Regions from separate parts of the Streptosporangium vulgare genome, predicted to be linked through region 3. Evidence: riboswitches for the same ligand, from Rfam matches in the RefSeq annotation. Region 3 holds a riboswitch; each other region holds the start of a gene.
The links. A riboswitch is a leader RNA that binds a small molecule or an ion and turns the genes downstream of it on or off. The one in region 3 is predicted to bind S-adenosylmethionine.

Region 1: linked by a shared signal. The riboswitch ahead of ACFFRH_RS33945 (aminotransferase class V-fold PLP-dependent enzyme) and the one ahead of ACFFRH_RS00045 (glutathione S-transferase C-terminal domain-containing protein) in region 3 are both predicted to bind S-adenosylmethionine.
Region 2: linked by a shared signal. The riboswitch ahead of thrC (threonine synthase) and the one ahead of ACFFRH_RS00045 (glutathione S-transferase C-terminal domain-containing protein) in region 3 are both predicted to bind S-adenosylmethionine.

The regions. Positions count from the first base shown of each region.
Region 1 covers NZ_JBHMBS010000023.1:99,342-107,051, forward strand. The annotation lists gene ACFFRH_RS33930 (SAM-dependent methyltransferase) at 1-281, shown strand, start outside; gene ACFFRH_RS33935 (cytochrome P450) at 503-1,702, opposite strand; gene ACFFRH_RS33940 (TerC family protein) at 1,740-2,627, opposite strand; SAM riboswitch class IV at 2,861-2,976, shown strand; gene ACFFRH_RS33945 (aminotransferase class V-fold PLP-dependent enzyme) at 3,029-4,336, shown strand; gene ACFFRH_RS33950 (NADH-quinone oxidoreductase subunit D) at 4,354-5,538, shown strand; gene ACFFRH_RS33955 (acyltransferase family protein) at 5,556-6,863, shown strand; gene ACFFRH_RS33960 (DUF3180 domain-containing protein) at 6,996-7,448, opposite strand; gene folK (2-amino-4-hydroxy-6-hydroxymethyldihydropteridine diphosphokinase) at 7,445-7,710, opposite strand, start outside.
Region 2 covers NZ_JBHMBS010000047.1:104-7,813, reverse strand. The annotation lists gene ACFFRH_RS42295 (MFS transporter) at 1-365, opposite strand, end outside; gene ACFFRH_RS42290 (alpha,alpha-trehalose-phosphate synthase (UDP-forming)) at 447-1,871, opposite strand; gene ACFFRH_RS42285 (RNA polymerase sigma factor) at 2,101-2,658, shown strand; gene ACFFRH_RS42280 (S1 family peptidase) at 3,042-4,574, shown strand; SAM riboswitch class I at 4,786-4,928, shown strand; gene thrC (threonine synthase) at 4,943-6,235, shown strand; gene ACFFRH_RS42270 (MoaD/ThiS family protein) at 6,258-6,533, shown strand; gene ACFFRH_RS42265 (cold-shock protein) at 6,924-7,124, shown strand.
Region 3 covers NZ_JBHMBS010000001.1:7-7,716, reverse strand. The annotation lists gene ACFFRH_RS00050 (FAD/NAD(P)-binding protein) at 1-1,428, opposite strand, end outside; gene ACFFRH_RS00045 (glutathione S-transferase C-terminal domain-containing protein) at 1,425-2,360, opposite strand; SAM riboswitch class IV at 2,400-2,512, opposite strand; gene ACFFRH_RS00040 (DUF402 domain-containing protein) at 2,565-3,086, shown strand; gene ACFFRH_RS00035 (ABC transporter permease) at 3,249-4,001, opposite strand; gene ACFFRH_RS00030 (ATP-binding cassette domain-containing protein) at 3,994-5,040, opposite strand; gene ACFFRH_RS00025 (TetR/AcrR family transcriptional regulator) at 5,141-5,878, shown strand; gene ACFFRH_RS00020 (enoyl-CoA hydratase-related protein) at 5,978-6,751, opposite strand; gene ACFFRH_RS00015 (hypothetical protein) at 6,811-7,053, opposite strand; gene ACFFRH_RS00010 (hypothetical protein) at 7,151-7,279, opposite strand; partial or broken gene ACFFRH_RS00005 (RNA-guided endonuclease InsQ/TnpB family protein) at 7,447-7,710, opposite strand, start outside.

The sequences.
Region 1 (7,710 bases), on a different contig from region 3:
TCGCGCCCGTGCCCGACGGCTCGTGCGACATCACCGCCCACGTGGCGCTCGACGCCTGCGCGGCCGCCGGTGAGAGCGCCGGGGCCGTCACGACGGCGCTGACCACGCAGCGGGAGGCGTTGCTCGCCCTCGGGGTCACCGGGGGCCGCCCGGCGATCGAGCAGGCCGCAAGTGACCCTCGCGGCTACCTGCAGGCCCTCGCGAGGGCCTCGGAGGAGGCGGAGCTCATCGCCCCGGGCGGCCTCGGCGGGTTCGGCTGGCTGTCGCAGAGCCGTCCCTGACCCGCCGGGCCGATGCCGTTCCGGCGGGGTCCGCGGGGCGGGCGTGGCTCCGCGTCCACGGGATGGGCGTGGCGCCGCCCGGCCATGGACGCCGTCACGCACGGCCGGACGGGGCACCGCCCGGCCTGTGTGACGGCACCCATGTCACCCGCGCCGGACCGGCTCTCAGAACCCACCTGGAGGGGCCGGTTCTCGGACTCCCACCCGCGCCGGGCCGGCTCTCAGACCCGCACCTGGAGTGCCTGCAGACCGCGGATGACGTAGCCCGGTCCCCAGCTGGGCTCGGCGGCGAGTTCCATCTTCGGCGCCCTGCGCAGCAGGGCACCGAAGGACTCGATCAGCTCGACCCTCGCCAGCGGGGCCCCCAGGCAGAAGTGGATCCCGGCACCGAAGGAGATGTGCGGGTTGTCGGCCCGGCCCACGTCCAGGCGGGCGGGGTCGGCGAAGACCTCGGGGTCGCGGTTGGCCGAGCCGAACAGCAGCGCCACCTCGGTGCCGCGCGGGATGTCGATCCCGCCCACCGAGACGTCCTCCAGCACCCAGCGCTCAAACATCTGCAGCGGGGTGTCCCAGCGCATCAGCTCCTCGACCGCGGTGGGCAGCAGGGAGTGGTCGGCGCGGAGCCGATCCAGCTCGGCCGGGTTGCGGAACAGCGACCACCAGCCGTTGCCCGTGACGTTGACGGTGGCCTCGTGCCCGGCGTTGAGCAGCAGCACGCAGGTGCCGACCAGCTCCTCCTCGGTGAGCCTGTCCCCCTCGTCGGCCACCAGGGCGAGCGCGCTGATCAGGTCGTCGCCGGGATCGGCCCTGCGGGCGCGGGCCAGCTCGACGAGGTAGGCGGAGAACTCCTCGGCCGCCCGTACGGCCGTGTGCTGGGCCTCGACCGACGGCTGGAGCTCGTACATGCCGCAGATGTCGGCCGACCAGGGCCGCAGCAGGTGCCGGTCGCCCTCGGGGACGCCGAGCATCTCGGCGATCACGGTGACCGGGAGCGGCTCGGCGACCTCGGCGATCAGGTCTCCGCCGCCGCGCTCGACGAAGGCGTCCACCAGCTCCCCGGCCATCCGGGCGACCTTGGGGCGGAGCGCCTCGACCATGCGGGGGGTGAACGCCTTCGACACCAGCCGCCGGAGCCTGGTGTGCACCGGCGGCTCGACGTCGAGCATCCCGGCCCTGATCACCCGCCAGAACGGATCCTGGAAGTCGGGGTCGTCCGGCCTGCCGAACTCCTGGTGCGAGGCCACGTGCAGGTAGGAGCGGCCGAGCCTGCGGTCCCGCAGCAGCGCGTTGACGTCGGCGTGCCTGGCCACCAGCCACTGGCCGGTCGGCTCGAAGAAGCTGACCGGCCGCTCCCGCCTCAGCTCGTCGTAGACGTCGTAGGGGTGGGCGACGAATTCCGGATTCCAGGGATCAAAGCGCACGTAGGCATCGTAATCCCCGGTCCCGGCGATCCCCGGTTCAGGATCCGGCCCGCTCGTCCGGCCTCCCCCCCTCGGCCGGCTCGTCCGCCCGGCCCGCCGGAGCCGCCTGGCCCACCTGGACCCCCGGGGTCCCCGGGGTTCTCCGGGGCTCCGGGCCGGTCTCGCCCTCGCCCTCGTCCTCACTCTCGTAGCGGGAACGCAGCTCGACCGGCTTCCGCCTGCTCGCCTTGCCGCGCATCCGGATGTTCAGCAGCTCCACCAGCAGCGAGAACGCCATCGCGAAGTAGATGTAGCCCTTGGAGATGTGCTGCTCGAACCCCTCGGCGATGAGCACGACGCCGATCAGCACCAGGAAGGACAGGGCGAGCATCTTGATGCTCGGGTGCCGCTCCACGAAGCGGCTGATCGGCCCGGAGGCGATCAGCATCACGATGACCGAGACGATGACGGCCGCGATCATGACGCCCAGCTCGTCGACCATGCCGACCGCGGTGATCACCGAGTCGAGCGAGAAGACGACGTCGAGGATCATGATCTGGATGATCACCGAGGTGAAGGACGAGGCCACCCTGCCCTCGGAGTGGCCGGAGTCGCCCTCCAGGCTGCCGTGCATCTCGTGGACGCTCTTGCCCAGCAGGAACAGGCCGCCGAGTATCAGGATCAGGTCGCGCCCCGATATCCCCTGCCCGAAGACCTCGAACATCGGTTCCGTGAGCCTCACCACCCACGACAGCGCCAGCAGCAGCAGGAGGCGGCTGAGCAGGGCGACGGCGATGCCGAGCTTGCGGGCCTTGTCGCGCTGCTCGGGCGGAAGCTTGCCCACCAGGATCGAGATGAAGATGATGTTGTCGATTCCCAGGACGATCTCCAGGGCGACAAGGGTGAAGAACCCTATCCATATCTCCGGATTGGTCACCCAGTCCATTGCTTACTCCTTCGTCGGTCGGCGCATGAACACACCGTCGGCCAACTGCCCGAACGCTTCTTCGGCTGACTGCCAGGACGACCGGGAGGCGCCCGGAGTTCCTTCCGCGCCATCACGCTTCGCTGTCAAAATTCGCCGGGCGCCTCCGAGGCGCTCGCTCCGGCTCCGATATCGGGTTGATCACGTTTCGGACTTGCGGGGCACCGCGGGGTGTCGGTTATAGTTCCCCCGTAGGTCATGAGTGCCAGTGACAAGCCCCGGCTCGCTGGCCGGCAACCCTCGCGTCCGCGGCGGGGTGCCCCGGGTGAGGACCTGGTCCGGCACGAGGTGTGCCGGGCAAGCGCGGGCTCCAGGCACCTGTGTCATGGGTTGGGGTCCGATGACCTCCAAGGAGCCCTGGCATGTCCACCCTGACGATCTTCACCGCCCCCGAGAGCCCCGCCCCCGCCGTGGTGAGCGTTCCCGAGACCCGCGCGTCCGGTGGCCGCCCGATCCCGGCCGTGCTCGGCTCGGACCTGGAGGTCCCGGTCAGGGGCGGCAGGCTCGTCCGCTACGCCAACCTCGACTACGCCGCGAGCGCCCCCTGTCTGGAGCCGGTGAGCGCCGCCGTCGCCGCCGCGCTCCCGGCCTACTCCAGCGTCCACCGCGGCGCCGGATACGCGTCCCAGCTGACCACGGCCCGCTACGAGCAGGCCAGGCACACGGTCCGCGCCTTCGTCGGCGCCCGTCCCGACGACTCGGTGATCTTCACCCGCAACACCACGGACGCGACCAACCTGCTCGCCCGCAGCCTGCCCGAGGGCACCACCGCCGTGGTCTTCGAGACCGAGCACCACGCCTCGCTGCTGCCCTGGGACCGGGTCGTGCGGCTCGCGGCCCCCGCCTTCCCCGGCGAGGCCGTCCGCGCCGCCGACGACGCCCTCGCCTCGATCGACGGCCCCAAGCTGCTGGTCGTGACCGCCGCCTCCAACGTCACCGGGGAGCTCTGGCCGATCGCCGCGCTGGCCCACATCGCCCACCGCCACGGGGCCCGCGTCCTCGTCGACGCCGCGCAGCTCGTCCCGCACCGCCGCCTCAACCTGACGGCGCTCGACCTGGACTACGTGGTCTTCTCCGGCCACAAGCTCTACGCGCCGTTCGGCACCGGGGCGCTGATCGGCCGTTCCGACTGGCTCGCCGAGGCCGAGCCGTACCTGCGGGGCGGCGGCGCGGTGAGGGCCGTGGACGACGACGCCACCGAGTGGCACGACGACCCCGAGGCCCGGCACGAGGCCGGAACCCCGAACGTGCTGGGCGCCGTCGCGCTCGCCGCGGCCTGCGACGCCCTCACCGCCACCGGCTGGACCCCGCTGGTCCGCGAGGAGGAGCGCCTCCTCGGGCGCCTGCGCGCGGGCCTCGCCTCCGTGCCCGGCGTGCACGAGCTGTCCCTGTGGGGCCCGGACCACCCGCGCGTCGGCATCGTCTCCTTCGTGGTGGACGGCTTCACCGCCCGCGAGGTCGCCGAGGCCCTGTCCGGCGACTACGGCATCGGCGTCCGCGACGGCAAGTTCTGCGCCCACCCCTTCGTACGGCACCTGCTGGGCGCCAAGGACGGCGGCTGCGACGACGTCACCGCCTCAGCCGTCCGCGCCTCCATCGGCATCGGTACGACCTCCGAGCACGTCGACCGGCTGATCGACGCCCTGCGGGATCTTGCCTCGCGCGGCTGACGTGACAGCATGGCCCTATGACTGAAGGCGCGCCCCGCGAGCTGAGCGTGGGAATGGGGGCGGGAGCCGAGGCCGTGCGGGGGGCGCACGGCAAGGAGCTCGCGACCGAGGACATGATCCTCAACATCGGCCCGCAGCACCCGTCCACGCACGGTGTGCTGCGGCTGCGCCTCACCCTGGACGGCGAGCGGATCAGCTCGGCCGAGCCGGTCGTGGGCTACATGCACCGGGGCGCGGAGAAGCTCTTCGAGGTGCGCGACTACCGGCAGATCATCGTGCTGGCCAACCGGCACGACTGGCTGTCGGCGTTCGCCAACGAGCTGGGCGTCGTGCTCGCGGTGGAGCGGATGCTCGGCATGGAGGTGCCGGTCAGGGCGGTCTGGACGCGCACGCTGATGGCCGAGCTCAACCGGGTGCTCAGCCACCTGATGTTCCTCGGCTCCTACCCGCTGGAGCTGGGCGCGATCACCCCGGTCTTCTACGCGTTCCGGGAGCGCGAGACCCTCCAGGCCGTGATGGAGGAGATCTCCGGCGGGCGCATGCACTACATGTTCAACCGGGTCGGCGGCCTCAAGGAGGAGATCCCCGAGGGGTGGACGGGCCGGGTCGCCCAGGCCGTGGCCGACGTGCGGCGGCGGCTGCCCGACATCGAGAACCTGATCGTCGGGAACGAGATCTTCCTCGCCCGTACGCGCGGGGTGGGCGTCCTCGACCGCGAGACGGTGATGCAGTACGGCGTGAGCGGCCCCATCGCCCGCGCCTCAGGCGTCGACGTCGACCTGCGCAGGGACGAGCCGTACCTCGCCTACGGCGAGCTGCCGGTGAAGGTCGTCACCCGGTCGGCCGGAGACTGCCACGCCCGCTTCGAGGTGCTGCTGGAGCAGGTGAAGGTCTCCCTCGACCTCGCGGACGCCTGCGTGGAAAGGCTCCTCGACCTGCCTCCGGGGCCGGTCAACCAGCGTCTGCCCAAGGTGCTGAAGGTTCCCGAGGGCCACACCTACGCCTGGACGGAGAGCCCGCTCGGCCTGAACGGCTACTACCTGGTCTCGCGCGGGGAGAAGACGCCGTGGCGGATGAAGCTCCGCTCGGCCTCCTTCAACAACGTCCAGGTGCTGCGCGAGATGCTTCCCGGCCACCTCGTCGCGGACATGGTGGCCATCCTGGGCTCGATGTTCTTCGTCGTCGGCGACATCGACAAGTAAGGCACGGTTGGAACCGCATGATCGAACCCGGTGAGGACCAGGAGAGGGCGACTCCCGCGGCCCCTTCGGCACCCCCCACGCCCTCCGCCCTCGTCTCCCCCTCCGTCCCCATCTCCCCCTCCGTCCCCATCTCCCCCTCCGTCCCCCTCGCCACTCCCGTCCCGGGGGCCGCCGAGACCCCTTGCGCCGGAACCACCGCGGCCCCGGATCCCGGGTCGTCCGGAGCTTCCGGGGTCGCGGACGGGCCGCGGCGGGACCGGTACGTCGACTGGCTGCGCGCGTTCAGCCTGATCGTCGTGGTCGTCTGGCACTGGGCGTTCACGATCCTGCAGTGGGGCCCCGACGGCCCCTCGCCGACGAGCCCGCTGGGCTTCACCTCCGGGCTGTGGATCCTGACGTGGTTGCTTCAGGTGCTGCCGCTCTTCTTCTACGTGGGCGGATACGTCCACCTGCTGTCGTGGAACCGGGCCTGCGAGCGCGGGGTCGGCATCGGCACCTTCGTGTCGCGGCGCATCCGGGGCCTCGCGATCCCCGCGCTGGCGCTGACCGCGACCTGGATCGTGTTCGGCGTGCTCGTGGCGTGGGCGTTCGGGATCGAGTGGATGGACCGCGTGGTCCTGCTCGTCATCAGCCCGCTCTGGTTCATCGGCGTCTACCTCGTGCTGATCGCCCTGCTCCCGATCTCGCTCTGGCTGCACCGGCACTACGACGTGCTGGCCCTGATCTGGCTGGCGGGGGCGGCGCTCGTCGTCGACGTGCTGCGGCTGCGCTACGGGTACGAGGCCGTGGGCTGGCTCAACATGATCATCGTCTGGGGACTGGCCCACCAGGCCGGTTTCTTCTACGACAGGGTGGTGGCGCTTCCCCGCCGCTTCGACGTCGCCATCCTGTGGACCGGGCTGTTCGCCCTCTTCGGCCTGGTCTACTCGGGCATCTACCCGGGTTCGATGGTGGGCGTTCCCGGCGACAAGCTCTCCAACATGGCGCCGCCCACCTTCGTCATCGTGGCGCTCCTGATCTTCCAGATCGGCCTGGTGGAGGTGCTGAGGCCGTCCATGGAACGCCTGCTCGAACGTCCCAGGTGGCAGCGCGTGAACGAGACGGTGAACCGGTTCGCGCTCCCGCTGTTCCTGTTCCACACGACCGGGATGGCGATCTGGGTGGCGCTGACCTGGTGGGTGGCGGGCGGCGGGCCCGGCGAGGGGGTGCGGCCGGACCTGTTCTGGTGGCTGGAGCGCCCCCTGGCCGTCGCCGGGGCGCTGGTCTGCACGCTCCCGGTCATCATGCTCTTCGGACGCAAGTGGACGACGAGGCGGCGGGGCTAGCGCGACATCCCGACGGCGGACGGCGGGACCTCGGCGACAGACGGCGAGGCGGGCCCACCGCCGGATGGGCTGGGCCGGGGCGGGGGCGACGCCGGGCGGACCGGGGCGGGGCCGACCGCCGGGCGCGGCACCTCAGCGATCGTCGTCCGAGGAGTCCCTGGGCACCTTGCAGCAGTGCTCCAGGTACAGGGCCGAGCAGATCAGCAGCACGCACACCAGCAGCGATCCTCCGGTGATGAAGAAGTCGCGGCGCGGGACCTCCTGCTCCAGCAGCTCCACCGTGTAGAGGGTGAACCCGGCGAAGCCCCCGCCGAAGATCGCCCCGCCGTACGCCGAGGCCTTGGCCAGGGCGGCCAGACGGGCCACGGCGAGGGGCTCGACGGGCTTGGTGTCGGGCTTGCGCTCGATCCTGGCCTTCGTCATCCACCCGCTGTAGAACTCGCCGATCGCCAGCAGCAGCACCGTCGGGATCGCCGTCCACGGCACGGTCGGCAGATCCGAGTAGAGCGGCTTGAGAAGCCCCCAGGTGAGGATCGCGAACACGAGAAAGATCCCGATGAGCACACCGGGACGGGTTGGCTTCACACGGGCCTCTGGAGGGTCAGGTCGGGGCGCGGCCGTACGTAGCCCTGGTCGAGACCGGCCAGCAGGTCGGCCACCCGGCGCCCGGAGAGGACGGCGCCGGGGTCGGCCCGCACCCAGGGGACCAGCACGAACGCGCGCTCGTGCGCCCTGGGGTGCGGCAGGGTGAGGTCGGGGTCGTCCATCACGGCGTCCCCCACGGTGATCAGGTCGATGTCCAGGGTGCGCGCTCCCCAGCGCTCCACCCGGACTCTGCCGAAGGCGT
Region 2 (7,710 bases), on a different contig from region 3:
AGGTACAGGACGATCGAGGCCAGCCCGCTGGCGACGCCGTACCCGAGGAGGGTGACCGGCAGCAGGGTGGGGGCCGCCGCGACCATGAGCGTGCCGGAGCCCATCCCGGCCATCCCGATCCAGATGGCGGCCCGGCGGCCGATCCGTCCGGTCAGCCAGGGCAGGGCGAGGCCGATGACGATGCCGCCGACGGCCATCGCCGTCCCGTGCAGGCCGGCGACCGCCTGGGACACGCCCTGGTCGAGGCGGAGCAGCGGGAGCGCGGCGCTGAGGCCGTACAGGTAGGTGGCGAAGACGCCGAGCTGGAGGTAGATCAGCCAGGTCGCGCGGTCGCGGATCAGCCGGACGGGCGCGATCGCGGTCAACTCGGTCTCCCATACGCCGAAAAGTGAAATAGCTGCAAAAACTATCTCATATGGGGCTAAAACTGCTTGGCGCCCCGAGCCTCACCCGAGGGCCTCGAGCTGCTCGGCGAACCACCGGTGCGGGGGGAGCGCGGTCGCCGCGGCGGCCAGCAGGACGCCCCTCCTGGCGCGCTCGTCCGAGGGCATCGTCAGGCCCTCGTGCAGCGCGGCGGCCGTGGCCGAGACGTCGTAGGGGTTCACCGTCAGCGCGTGCTCGCCCAGCTCGGCGGCGGCACCGGCCTCCCGTGACAGCACCAGCGCGCTGTGCGGCGACAGGATCGGCCCCTCCTTGGCCACCAGGTTCATGCCGTCGCGGATCGGGTTGACCAGCAGCACGTCGGCCAGCCGGTAGGCGGCCAGCGAGCGCGGGTAGTCGTCGTCGACGTTGAGGATCAGCGGGTCCCAGTCCTCGGTGGCGTACTCGTCCTCGATCTCCTCGGCGCAGCGCTGCACCGCCGCCGTGTACTCGCGGTATTCGGGCAGGTCGTGCCGGGACGGGTAGGCGAAGGCGAGGTGCGTGACCCGGCCGTGCCACTCCGGGTGGGCCGCGAGGAACTGCTTGTAGGCGACCAGGCCCCGCACGATGTTCTTCGACAGCTCCGTCCTGTCGATCCGCACGATCAGCCTGCGGTCGCCCACCTGGGCGCGGAGCGCGGCCATGTGGGACTCCACGTCGGGCTCGGAGGCCCGGGTCCACAGCGCCTTGCCGTCGACGCCCAGGCTGTGGGTGCCGATCCGGGTCGTCCTGCCCGCGTGCGTGATCGTGCGCTCCTCGCGGTCGACCCGCGCGCCGAGCACCGTCTCGCAGCAGTCCATGAACGCCCCGCCCCAGCGGGCGGTGAGGAAGCCCGCGTGGTCGGCGCCCAGGATGCCTTCGAGGAGCTCGGTCGCGACGTCGTCGGGGAGGAGGTTGAAGTATTCGGGCGGCGCCCACGGCGTGTGCGAGAAGTGCGCCACCCGCAGGTCGGGGCGCTCCCCCCTGAGCATCGCCGGGGCCAGGCTCAGGTGGTAGTCCTGCACCATCACCCGCGCCCCGTGCGGGGCCTCCTCGGCCAGCGCCATCGCGAACGCCTCGTTGTAGGACTGGTACGACTCCCACTCCCGGCGGAACCTGGCGTCGAAGTGCGGCCTGTTGGGGATGTCGTACAGGAGGTGGTGGACGAACCAGAGGGTGGAGTTGGCGACCGCGTTGTAGGCGCGGTGGAAGGTCGCCGGGGGGATGTCGAGCATCCGCAGCGCCCCGGTGTCGTAGCCCGCCTGGTCGAGCCGGCCGCCGGGCGCCAGCCGCACGGCGCCGCGGTCGCCGTCGGACAGCGCCGCGCAGACCCACAGGACGTTGAGGTCCTTCGCGACCTCCGACAGGCCCGAGACCAGGCCGCCACCTCCCCTGCGCATGGACAGCGAGCCGTCCTCGGAGAGGGTGAAGGAGACGGGGCCGCGGTTGGAGGCCACCAGGATCGCGCTCATCGATTCTCCTTGAGCGTGGAGACCCCAAGGTTAACCGGCGCCTGGTCGGGATGTCCTCGCTCTTCGGGTCCAGGAAGTAAGGGCGTTCATCGAATTGTGTCAGCTCTTGTCAGCAGGTGGAGTGATGAACCCCGCCTTGTCGCCCTTTTTGTGGCGGGGAGGGAGGTCACCATTCGCGATCCCCGACCGTAGGATGTCCAGCGACCGTGACCGCTGATGGGGGCCCGTGATGGCGCTGGACGAGACGACCGAGGACCTGGCCCGATCGGCCGCCCAAGGTGACCACCGCGCTCTCGGTGAGCTGCTGAAGCGGATCGAGCCCGCCGTGCTCAGGCACTGCGGCCGGATCCTGCCCTTCCGGCAGGACGCCGAGGAGGCCTGTCAGGACACCCTGCTCGCGGTGGCACGCAACATCGGCCGCTTCGAGGGGCGCGCCCGGTTCAGCACCTGGCTGCACATCGTGACCGCCAACTGCGCCAGGACCACCTACCGCTCGCTGAAGCGCCGCGCGGCCGAGCAGAGCTCAGACGAGCTGCCGCTGCAGAAGCCGGACGTCGCCCGGGTGAGCGTGATCGCCGGGTCCAGGCTGGACCTGCTCGACGCGATGGAGGCGCTGGAGGCCGAGAAGCCGGAGCTGGCCCAGGCGCTGGTGCTGCGCGACATCTGCCAGCTCGACTACAACGAGGTGGCCGAGCAGCTGCGCATCCCGCTGGGCACCGCCAAGTCGCGCATCCACCAGGCGCGCAAGTACGTCCAGGGCGCCCTGGGCGACGCCTACGGCTTCTGACCGCCGCCCGGCTTTCCGGAGGCTCGGCTTCTGACCACCGCCCGGCTTTCCGGGTGCCTGTCCGGCCGCCCGGTTTCCGGCCGCCGCCCGGCTTTCCCCGCGCCCGCCGGGCCACTCGGGTTCCGGCCGCCTGTCCGGCCCCTGTCCGGCCCCTGTCCGGCCCCTGTCCGGCCCCTGTCCGGCCCCTGGCCGGTCGCGGTGCCACCCGGCCGGGAACGGCCGGGTGGCCGGACGGTGGGAGCCGTTCGAGAACACTCCCGTGTGGCGCGCGGCCTCGGTGACCTCGCCTGATCTATGGTGGCGTTGCCCATATCACGTGATCGACCAGAGATATGGGGCGATCTCCCCTCCCGCCATGAAAGCCCAGGTCGAGGAGAGATCATATGTCCCGCAGACACGCTGTCACCGCGGCATGTGTCCTGACGGTCACCGCGCTCGCCCTGGCCGCCGTACCGGCCGGTGCCGAACGCCACGCGACGGGTGCCCCGGTCGTGCCCGCCGCCCCGTCCGCCACCACCGCCGTGTCCACCGCGTCGGCCCCTTTGGAACCGCCGCCGGGCATGTTGGAGGCACTTGAGCGCGACCTGGGCCTGACCCCGGCCCAGGCCCGGATCCGCCTGCTCAACGAGGCCCGCCTGACCCCGGTCGCGGCACATCTGGCCAGGAGACTCGGCCCCCGTTTCGGCGGTACCTGGTTTCAGGGGAGCGTCGCGCAGACCCTGGTGGCGGGCACCACCAGTGTCGGCGACATCCCCGTGATCCTCGAGGCGGGCGCCCAGGCCGAGGTCGTCCCCAGATCGCTGGCGGAGCTCACCGCGATCAAGAAGAAGATCGACGAGACCCTGCCCCCGCAGCGACTCGTGTCGAGCGTGCGCCTGGTCGACGTGAAGAGGAACAAGGTGGTCGTCCTCTCCCCGCAACCCGGGATCGCCCAGAACTTCGTCGCGAGCGCGGGCGTGGACACGGAGGCGGTGGTCGTACTGCCCACCGCCGAGGTTCCCCTGCCCCTGTACGACCTGGTGGGCGGCAACGCCTACTACATCGGCGTCACCAGCCGCTGCTCGATCGGCTTCTCCGTGCTCAAGGGCACCCAGCAGGGCTTCGTCAGCGCCGGCCACTGCGGAAGGGCCGGGAACACCACCACCGGCTTCAACCGGGTCACCCAGGGGACCTTCCAGGGATCGACCTTCCCCGGTAACGACTACTCCTGGGTCGCGACCAACGCCAACTGGACGGCCACCCCGAAGGTGGACAACGGCCAGGGCGGCACCGTACCCGTCGCCGGCGCCCAGGTCGCCATCGAAGGGGCCTCGGTCTGCCGGTCCGGCTCCACCACCGACTTCCACTGCGGTGTCGTCCAGCAACGCGACGTCAGCGTCACCTACCCCCAGGGCACCGTCTTCGGGCTGACCCGCACCAACGTCTGCGCCGAACCCGGAGACTCCGGCGGCTCCTTCATCGCCATCGACCAGGCCCAGGGCGTCACCTCCGGCGGCTCCGGAGACTGCACCTCCGGCGGTGTCACCTACTTCCAGCCGATCGGCCCGATCCTCACCGCCTACGGCCTGGCCCTGAGGACGACCGCGGGCAATCCACCCCCGCCGGTCACCGGCACCTGCACCGGCTTCCCGAACAACTACACCGGCACCCTGACCACCGGCCAGTCCGCCTACCAGCCGAGGGGTCTCTACTACAGGTCGACCGTCAGGGGGCTGCACTCCGGCTGCCTGGACGGCCCCGACTTCGACCTGTACCTGCAGAAGTGGAACGGCAGGAGCTGGGTGGTCGTCGCCACCTCCGACAGTCCGGGGCCCGACGAGAGGATCTCCTACACCGGCACGCCCGGCTACTACCGCTACCGGGTGTTCGCCTCGGCCGGCTCCGGTGCCTACATCCTGGGGTTCAGGGCGCCGTAACCCGTTCCGGGACGCCGTCCGCGCCCCGGCGGCGACGACCGGGGAGGGGGCGAGGCCCCCGCCGGGGCCGCCTGCCGCCCGACCGGCGTCCCAGGTTCGTTTGTCCGCTGGATAACACGTCATGTCTCGCACAGTGAGACAAGGAGCCAGGAGGGCGGCGGGGCGGGGTAGAGTGCTTAGGACCTGCGCGTCAGGTTCCCAACTGAATATTTGCTCATCCAGAGGGGTGGAGGGACCGGCCCTGCGAAGCCCCGGCAACCATCCCGGTTCAAGACTCGTGATCTGAACGAGGTCGGCCGGGACAGGTGCCAATTCCGGTCTGTGACCAGGGTGGTCCGCAGACGAAGATGAGGGAAAGGCCTCGCTTCATGGCGCTCGCAACCACTGAGAACAACCCCACCTCCTCCGCTCGTGCCGACGGCGCGCGTGACGCGCGCTTCGGCCCCGCCGTGGCCCTCTCCTGCCGGGAGTGCGGTGCCCGCTACGACCTCGGCCCCAGTTTCGCCTGTAACGAGTGTTTCGGGCCCCTTGAGATCGCGTACGACTTCGGGCGTGTGACCCGGGAGCGGATCGCCGAGGGGCCGACCAACATCTGGCGCTACCGCTCGCTGCTGCCCGTCCCCGAGGACGTGGCCACCAAGCCCAACATGGCGCCCGGCTGGACCAAGCTCGTCAACGCCGGAAACCTCGCCCGCGAGCTGGGCATCCGCTCCCTGCACGTGAAGGACGACTCCGGCAATCCCACGCACTCCTTCAAGGACCGCGTGGTGGCCATCGCCGTCGAGGCGGCCCGCAACTTCGGGTTCCACACCCTCTCCTGCTCCTCCACCGGCAACCTGGCCGGCGCCGTGACCGCCGCCGCCGCGCGGGCCGGGCTGGACGCCTGCGTGTTCATCCCCTCCGACCTGGAGCAGGCCAAGATCGTCATGGCCTCCGTGTACGGCGGCAGGCTCATCGGCATCGAGGGCACCTACGACGACGTGAACCGCTTCTGCTCCGAGCTCATCGGCGACGAGCTGGGCGACCAGTGGGGCTTCGTCAACGTCAACCTCCGGCCCTACTACGCGGAGGGCTCCAAGACCCTGGCCTACGAGATCGCCGAGCAGCTCGGCTGGCGCATCCCCGACCAGATCGTCATCCCGGTCGCGTCGGGCTCGCAGCTCACGAAGGTCGACAAGGGCTTCAAGGAGCTGATCGCGCTCGGCCTGGTCGAGGACAAGCCGTACAAGATCTTCGCGGCCCAGGCCGAGGGATGCTCCCCGGTCTCCGCCGCCTACAAGGCGGGCCACGACGTGATCCGCCCGGTCAAGCCGGACACGATCGCCAAGTCGCTGGCGATCGGCAACCCGGCCGACGGCCCGTACGTCCTGGACATCGCCCGCCGCACCGGCGGGGCGGTCGAGGACGTCACCGACGCCGAGATCGTCGACGCGATCCGGCTGCTGGCCAGGACCGAGGGCATCTTCGCCGAGACCGCCGGGGGCGTCGTCGTCGGGGTGCTGCGCAAGCTGGTCGCCTCGGGCACGCTCGACCCCGACGCCGAGACGGTGGTCCTCAACACCGGCGACGGTCTCAAGACCCTTGACGCGGTGGCCGCGGAGGCGCGACCGACCGCGGTGATTCGGCCTTCTCTTGACGCATTCCGTGCGGCTATCGCCTAGAAATCGTGAAAGGTACTGAATTATGAGCGTTTCTGTGCGGATTCCGACGATTCTCCGGACTTACACCGATGGTGCGGCCGAGGTGAACGGAGAGGGTGAGACCCTGCGCGATGTTCTGCAGAAGCTCGACGCGGACTTCCCGGGGATCGGCGCCCGGATTCTTGACGAAGCGGGGAAGATCCGACGTTTTGTCAACGTCTATGTCGGGGATGAGGACGTCCGATTTGTCGACAACCTCGACACGGCGACGCCCTCCGGCGCCCAGGTCTCCATCATCCCGGCGGTGGCCGGAGGCTGATCCTCCCGCCCTGGCGCGGCCCTGACCGCCCAGCGCCGCCCCCAGGGGCGCCCACGACCCCACGGCACCCGCCCCGCCCCCGCCCGGCGGAGGGCGCGCCCCCCCCCCCCCCCCCCCCGGCCCCGGCCGGGCGGGTGCCGTGTTTTATGACCCAAGCTCACATTTGTGGACTGGATGGGTAATGTAACCCTTAACTAACTAATAGTGATAATGAAACTCTGGTCTCGTACTAAAAGCTCTCGTAAAGAGGTAGTTTGGTGCTTGACTCTGTTGCCCTACCGCTTCCCACAGGTATGGTCGGAACGATCGACGTGGCGAAGTCCGTCCGGCGATTGAGGACTTCGCGAGAGGAATGGGCGTCGTCCTTAAGACCAGTAAGAGGAGTCGCAAGTGGCGCAGGGCACCGTCAAATGGTTCAACGCGGACAAGGGCTACGGCTTCATCGCGGTAGACGGTGGTAAGGATGTGTTCGTCCATTACTCCGCAATCATGATGGATGGCTACCGTGCCCTCGAGCAGGGCCAGCGGGTGGAGTTCGAGATCACCCAGGGCCAGAAAGGTCCCCAGGCGGAGTCCGTCAGGGCGGTCTGACACAGCCGTTTCGTGAATTCGCAGGGAAGAACCGGTGGATCCCGCGGTATCGCAGTCCGCTGGATCCTCACCGCCTGAGCCCGGCTCGCCTCCCCCAACCGGCGAGCCGGGCTTTCGCGTTGTACGGGACGTGTGACCGTACGGGACGTGTGGCCGCGGGCGTGTGACCGTACGGGCGCTCGGGGGGGCGCACGGGTGGTGTCCGCGACATGCGGTCGCGCGACACGCCGACGCGACACGGAGCCCGCGGCGCGACACGGAGCCCGCCGGGTGGCGGGGAGGGTGCCGGTGGGCCGATGATGACGGGTGGCCCACATCGGCGTGACGCGAGATCTACGCTTGTATGACGCGGAGCTGACGTCCCCTTCCCGCGCGGCGCAGGTCAACGGATCGTGGCTTGCACTCGACAGGGTAGAGTGCTAAACAGATTGTTGGCACTCACGCATAGAGAGTGCCAATCCTGGATCGAGGCGATGGGGCCCGCCGAACGGAGTCGTGGGCCCACATGCCGTCGCGGGCGTCGGCTCGGTCCGGTGTAAGCCACCCTGTCTCTGGGAGGTCTAGCCGTATGGCAGCCAAGATGATC
Region 3 (7,710 bases):
CACGCCGCCGGGCACGGTGGGGGTCTGCGCCCGCCAGCGCCCGTCGTGGTGGTCGACCTTGACGTTCGCGCCGAGGAAGGTGACGACCCCCGCCCTGGCCAGGGCGCGCAGCTCCTCCAGCCGGGGTCCCGGCGGGCCGCTGGCGACGTAGCTGAAGAACCCGGCGAACCACGGGTCGGAGATGCCCAGCTCGGCGAGGACCCCGTAGACGGAGAGCAGCCCGAGGATCATCGCGTGGTCGGCGCTGTGCGCGGGGTCGGAGCGCCGCTGCAGGTCGACGGCGAGGTAGCCGTGCATCCACTTCTGCAGGCCGGCCTGGTCGCCGAACCGGATGCCGTCCAGCGGCCGGTCGAGCCGGTCGAAGTCGAGCCGGTCCAGGTGCCGGGGCACGGTCTCGCGGATCAGCTTGCGCATCCCGAGGCTGCGCCACTCCTCGGCGGCGAAGCCCTCCTCGAACTCCGCCCAGCCCAGCTTGACGCGCTTGGGGTGGGAGGTGATGAGCTCGTGGTAGTAGGCGAAGGCGAGCTCCTTGGCGACCAGCGGCCACACGTCCCGGCGGAAGTTCCACGGCCCCTCGCCCAGCGCCTCGCGGGTGAGGAAGCGCGGCACCGGCGGGCGGGCGCCCCTGAAGGGGTAACCGGTCTTGGAGTGGTACGGCACGCCACGCCGCGACCCCACGTGCATGAGGGGCTCGCGCCCGCTGGGCAGGTAGACCAGCTCCCCGTCGTACTCGCGGACGAACCGGCCGCCCCGGCCCGAGGTGAGCAGCACCATCAGGTCGACAAAGGCGAGCCCCATCCCCCGCATGATCACCGGCTCCCCGGCGGGGATGCCGTCCAGGTCGAGGTCCGCCGCGTAGCCGGTGGGCAGGTAGCGCAGCCCCGAGCGCGAGGCCAGGCCGGCGAGCGCGCCCTCCTCGCTCGTCGGCGTCACGTCGCCGTGCCCCTGGGCCAGGATCACCGCGTCGGCCTCGATCGTCCGGCCGTCCTCCAGCGTCACCGCCTGCCCGCCGGGGACGTCGGTGAGGTCGACGGCGCGGGCGGCGTGCACGTGCACCCGGACGCCGCGCGGGGCGTTCGCCACCGCGTGCCGGAAGACGTGGGAGAGGTAGCCGTTCTGCGCCGGGCGGGAGGCGAACCTGCCGGGGTCGCCGCCGAGCCACTCGGCCAGCGTGGGCCCGGGGCGGATCGGCCCCTCGCAGCGCACCGACTCGTCGGTGAAGAGCGTCACGTCGGCGGCGGCGGAGTTCATCCAGAGCAGGTCCGGCTGGTCGTGGCGCCAGACACGCCCGCCGCCCGGCGGGTGGGGGTCGATCACGTGGACGTCCAGCGACGGCCAGCCGAGCAGGTCGGCGGCGTTGGCGCAGATGCGCTCCACCAGGCAGGTACCCGTCGGCCCGGCGCCGACGACGGCGATCGAGGCGCTCATACGGCGGCTCTGCGGTGCGGCTGGTCCCAGTCGGCGTGCAACGGCTCGACCGGGATCCGCCAGGCGTCGGTCTCGCCCGACGGGCGGGCGATGACGGTGAAGTCGGTGTTCTCGCGGAAGGCGGGGTGGGCGTACAGGTCCCTGGCGTAGGCCCACAGGTTGGGGAAGGCGGTGAGCGGACGCTCGCTGATCCTGGCCGCCGGGTTGTCACTCAGGTCGAAGCGGAGCAGGGTCGGCCAGAGCCGCACGTCCGGCTCGGTGATCCCCGAGCCGAACAGGAACCTGCGGTCGGCCAGGCGGGCGTCCAGCTCGTCCAGGAAGGCGACCACGGCCCCGCGCGCCTCGGCGTACCCGGCCTCGGTGGTCGCCGCCGCCACCCGGCCCGCCGCCGTGTTGACGATCTCGTAGATCCTCGTGTTGAGCTCGTCGATCTCCGGCCTGAGCTCCTCCGGGTAGAGGTCGGCGTCGGGGTCGCCGCCGAACCGGGTGGCCAGGTCGATCGTGATGTCGGGGAAGTCGTTGCTCACGATGCGGCCGGTCCTCCTGTCCCACAGGACCGGCACCGAGACGTGCCCGTCGAAGCCGGGCTCGGTCACCTCGTACGCCTGCCGCAGGAGGGTGAACCCGTTGACCGGGTCGGCGCCGCGCCGCTCGCGGAACGCCCACCCGCGCCCGTCGCGCTCGTCGTCGACGTAGGAGAGCGAGACCACGTCCTGGAGTCCCTTGAGGGAGCGCACGATGGCCGCGCGCTGCGCGTACGGACAGACGGCCGCGACGTAGAGGTGGTAGCGCCCCGGCTCCGCGGGGAAGGCGGGTGTGCCGATCCGCCCCTGGAAGGGATAACGCGGGCCGGGCCTGCCACCGGGCCGGTAGTGGCCGTGGGTGTCGAGGTCGACGGGGCTCGCGTGGTTCAGTGTGCTGGTCTTCGACATGTGGCACTCCCGGGCATGTCTCGGTGACCCTGGTGAAGGGGTCCGCGCTTGCGGCACGCCCACCGTGCCGCCCGGTCTCCCCCGGGGGCACCCCGCCGCGGTGCGAGGGTTGCCGGTCAGCCAGCCGGGGCTTCTCACTGACACTCTTAACCTATTTAGAAGGTAGGAAATACATAGATCTCTGTCAAGCCTTAATGTCGGGGAATGTCCTATGAGAGCGTGAACGTGGTCTACCGCAAGTACGACGGGTCACTGCACTGGCACCACCGCGGCCTGTTGCTCGGCGAGGACGAGCACGGGGTGTGGACGGGCTGCGTGGCCGACTCCAGCGGACACAAGGGCGACGGCCCCGCGGTCCCCTGGCCGCATCCGTTCGTGATGCTCTTCCCCCGCGACGCCTGGTGGACGGCCGCCTTCAACGCCGCCCCGCACAAGCACGAGATCTACTGCGACATCTCCACGGTGCCGGAGTGGAGGGACGGCGAGGTCACCATGGTCGACCTGGACCTCGACGTGATCCGGACCCGCCGGAACCTGCTGAAGGGCCGCGCGAGCCGGGTCTTCCTGGACGACGAGGACGAGTTCGAGGAGCACCGGGTGAAGTACGCCTACCCGCCCGACGTGGTGGAGCGGGCCCGCGCCTCGGCCGCCTGGCTGATGGAGGCCGTCACCGCCCGCACCGCCCCCTTCGGGGACACGCCGCACTGGCTCACCCTGGTCAGCTGAGCCTGGTCACCCGGGTCCCCGAGTCCCCCGCCGCCGGCCCGCCGGGCCCGGTGGTCTCCGGCGCGACGCCTCCCTCGCGGGTGGCGGGGACGGCGCGGGTGGCGAGGATGCCGAGGGCAGCGCAGCCGCGCCACCGGCACCGCCCTCGGCATCCCCGCCACCTCAGCGGGCGCGGCGGCGGAACAGCCTGCCGGAGAAGACCGCCGAGAGCAGCAGGAGACCGCCGCACCAGGCCAGCGCCTTCCACGGATCGTCGCCCACGGGCCGGCCGAGCAGCAGGCCGCGCACGGACTCGATGATCGGCGTGGCCGGCTGGTTCTCCGCGAACCCGTGCAGCCACTCGGGCATGGTGCGCACCGGGACGAAGGCGCTGCTCGGGTAGGGCAGGAACATCACGAAGAAGGTGAAACCGCCCGCCGTCTCCGGCGTCCTGGACAGCAGGCCGACCACGGCCGAGACCGCGGAGACGGCCAGGACGAACACCACCAGGATGCCCGCCGCCCCGGCCCAGCCGGACAGGTCCGCGTCCGCCCGGAAGCCGAGCGCGAACGCGACGACGAACACGATGACGAGCGAGACGAGGTTGCGCGCGGTGCCGGCGGCCACGTGCCCGCCCAGGAACGCCGCGCCGCCGACGTCCATCGACCTGAACCTGTCGACGATCCCCCGGCTCATGTCCTGGCTGACGGCGACCGCGGTCAGGGAGGCGCCGTAGGAGGCGCACATGACGAGGACGCCGGGGACGGCGTAGGTGACGTAGTCGGTGCCGGTCTGGATCGCGCCGCCGAACAGGTAGACGAACAGCAGCATGACCATGACGGGCAACAGGAACGAGGTGATCAGCGCGTCGAGGTTGCGCAGCGACAGGCGGACGGCGCGGCCGGTCATGACCGGCCAGGCGACGAGGTCAGACACCGGCCCGCCTCCCGTCCTCAGCGATGGTGCCGGACACCCGCCGCTCCCCGTCCGTCACTGCATCCATCGCGGCATCCATCACGGCGAGGTCAGACACCGGCCCGCCCCCCTGTCCGTCGGTGTCCGTCAGAGCGAGGAACGCGTCGTCGAGCGTGGCGCCCCGCACGGTGAACCTCTCGACCGCCGAGCGCCCCGGGTCCACCTCGTCCAGCAGGGCGCGGATCTGCGCGGCGCTCCCGTCCGTGGCCGCCCCGACTGTCAGCCTGCCGGGATCGGCGTGGACGGCACGCGCCCCGAGGACGCGCGTCACCTCGGCGAACGACCGGGCGTCGGCCAGGACGAGGTCCAGCCGCCAGGCGGCGACCCTCGCCTTGAGCTCGTCGGCGGTGCCCTCCGCCACCACCCGCCCGCCGTCGAGCAACGCGATCCTGTCGGCCAGGCTGTCGGCCTCCTCCAGATACTGGGTGGTCAGGAAGACCGTGGTGCCCGAGCCGGTGAGGCGGGTGATCACCTCCCACATCGCCTGCCTGCTCCGCACGTCGAGTCCCGTGGTCGGCTCGTCGAGAAAGATCACCGACGGCGCGCCGACCAGCCCCGCGGCCAGGTCCAGGCGTCGCCACATGCCCCCCGAGTACGTGCCGACCCGCCGCCCGCCCGCCTCGACCAGGTCGAACCGCTCCAGCAGCTCGGCCGCCCTGCGGCGAGCCCCTCTCCGTGACAGGCCGGACAGGCGGCCCATCATCCGGAGGTTCTCCTCGCCGGTGAGCAGCTCGTCGACCGCCGCGTGCTGGCCGGTCAGGCTGATGGCGCGGCGGACGCGGCGGCGGTCGCGTACGACGTCGAACCCGGCGACCGTGGCCCGCCCCGCGTCCGGCGTGACCAGCGTCGCCAGGGTGCGCACGGTCGTCGTCTTGCCCGCGCCGTTGGAACCGAGCAGCGCGTACACGCTGCCCCTGGCGACGCGCAGGTCGACGCCGGTCAGGACGGCGACCCGGCCGTAGGACTTGGTGAGGCCGGTCACCTCTATCGCTGGTTCCACTACCCCTCCTGTGTATGGCGTACGCTCTACTGTTTATGGCATACGCGGTATTGCGTAAGATATACACTCACGGGAAAGGACGGTCAAGCCCGGGAGCGCGATGGAAGTGCCGGAGAGCGTGGAGATCGCCTGGGGGTTGCGCGAGCGGCCGGGCAAGGGTCCCAAGCGCACCCTGAGCCTGGAGCACATCGTGGAGGCGGCCCTTCGGGTGGGCTCGGCGGAGGGGCTCCCCGCGGTCTCGATGAGCAAGATCGCCGCCGAGCTCGGTGTCTCCACGATGGCCCTCTACCGCTACGTCACCTCCAAGGGCGACCTGCTCATGCTCGTCACGGACGCGGTGCTCGGCCCGCCTCCCCCGCTCCCGGAGCCGGGCGAGGACTGGCGCCAGGGCCTCCAGCGGTGGGGCGGCGCCATGCGCACCTCCCTGCAGCGGCACCCCTGGTCGCTGCGCATCCCCATCACGGGCCCGGGGATCATGCCCAACCACGTCGCCTGGCTGGAGGCCGGGCTGCGCTGCCTGCGCGGCACGCGGCTCGCCCCGGACACGAAGCTGGCGGCGCTGCTGCTGGTCAACGGCTTCGTCAGGACCGAGGTGGCGCTCCTGGCCGATCTCCAGGACGCCCTCGACGCCTCCAAGGTCACCGACGAGGAGGCGCTGTCCGGCTACGCCCGGTCACTCGCCAGGCTCACCGACGCCGAGCGCTTCCCCGAGATCCACGAGCTTCTCGAAGGCCGGGTCTTCGACATGCCCGGCGGTCCCGACGACGAGTTCGCCTTCGGCATGGACCGCATCCTCGACGGCCTCGCGGCGCTCGTGACCGGAGAACCGCCCGCCTGATCCAGGACGGCCCGCGCCGTTCGGGCGTCCCGATGGTGTCCCGTGTTCGCCGCCACCCGGAAGGGGACCCGGCCGGAAGCCACCGGGAGCCACAGGGAGTTACAGGGGCGGGAAGCCGGGGGCGCGGCGCTCGACGAAGCTGGCGACGCCCTCGGCGAAGTCCGACCGGCCGAAGGACTCGGCCATCAGGCGCGTCGCGGCCCGCTCCGACGCCTCCAGGCTCTGCTGCCAGTCACCCCAGACCTGACGTTTGATCACGGCCATCGAGGCCGGGGAGCTGTGCGTCGCCAGCTCGCGGGCGTAGGCCAGCGTCTCCTCCATCAGCCTCTCCCCCGGCACCGACCGGCCGGCCAGGCCCAGCTCGTACGCCTCGGCGCCGGTGAAGGTACGGCCCGACAGCAGCAGGTCCATGGCCTTGGCCTGACCGGCCAGACGGGGCAGGACCCACGACATGCCGTACTCGGCGATCAGGCCGCGCCGGGCGAAGGCGGTGGTCCACTTGGCCTCCGCGGCGGTGAAGACCAGGTCGCAGAGCAGGGCGTGGACCATGCCGAGCCCGGCGCAGGCACCGTTGACGGCGGCGATGATCGGTTTGCGGATCGTGGTCGGGAAGGTGGTGGGACGCGGGTCGGGCCGCCCCTCGTAGGAGCCGTCCTGCAGGGCCGTGAGCGTCTGGAAGTCCGCACCGGCGCAGAAACCCCTCCCCGCGCCGGTGACCACGATCACCCGGACCTCCGGGTCCTTCTCGGCCTCGGCCAGCTGGTCGAAGTAGCGGCGGCCCATCTCGTCGGTCCAGGCGTTGAGCCGGTCCGGGCGGTTGAAGGTCAGCGTCAGCACGCCCCGCTCGATCGACGACAGCACCAGATCGACCATCCCGCATCCCCCTCGAAGGCCCACCGGGACACCCGCCCGGAGAGACACAGAATATCGTTCTACACCTTTTCCCTCTCCGGCGTCAGCATGTGGGAGCGGACCAGATCCTCGACCGTGGCACGCAGACCGAGGAAGGAGGAGGTCCGCTTGACCGTGAGGGCCCGGTAGGCGGGCAGGCCGATCGGAACCTCGGCGGCGACCCTGCCTGGACCGCAGGCGAAGACGAGCACCCGCTGGGCGAGCAGGACGGCCTCCTCCGCGTCGCCTGGCGCCGAGGGTGGCCGCCGCCGGGCCCAGCTCACCGAACACCCGCCGTACAGCGTCGGCGACCATCAGCATGTTGAAGAACACCACGCCCAGCACAAGGGTCGCGATTTTGGAGGGTTCGCCGAGGCCGAGCTAGATGATGAGCAGGGGGATGAAAGCGGCGGCCGACATGTATCGGAGCAGGCCGGCTGTCGGCTCCAGCAGGGCCAGCGCCACGGCCGAGGTGCCCATCGCGACGCCCAGCGGCACCGAGATCAGCACCTCCAGCCCGAAACCGGTCCCGACTCTGCCGACGCCCAGGCGACCTCGCGTTCCCAGTTGGTGGCGGGCAGTTCCGCCTCGCGGCCGAAGGGCCATGGCGAACGGGGTCGGAAGCGGACGGGTGCCAGTGCGTGACTCCTCCGCTCCTTGAAGGGAGCGGCTTCTCGTTAAGCCGCTTGCGCGACGTGGCGAAGGGCAAGCCCTGCCCTGAGGATGTTGGTCGCCGCGTTCACGTCGGCGTGCGCGGCATGCCCGCACGATACGCACCGGAACTCGGCTTGAGTGAGGCGGTTCTCCTTCGCGCAATGCCCGCATCGGGCACAGGTGCGGGAGGTGTTGGCGGGGTTCACCGCGATCATCTCCTTCGCGGCGCTTTCAGCCTTCGAGCGGAGGATCGTCAGGAACACCCCCCAGCCCGCGTCCAGGATGCT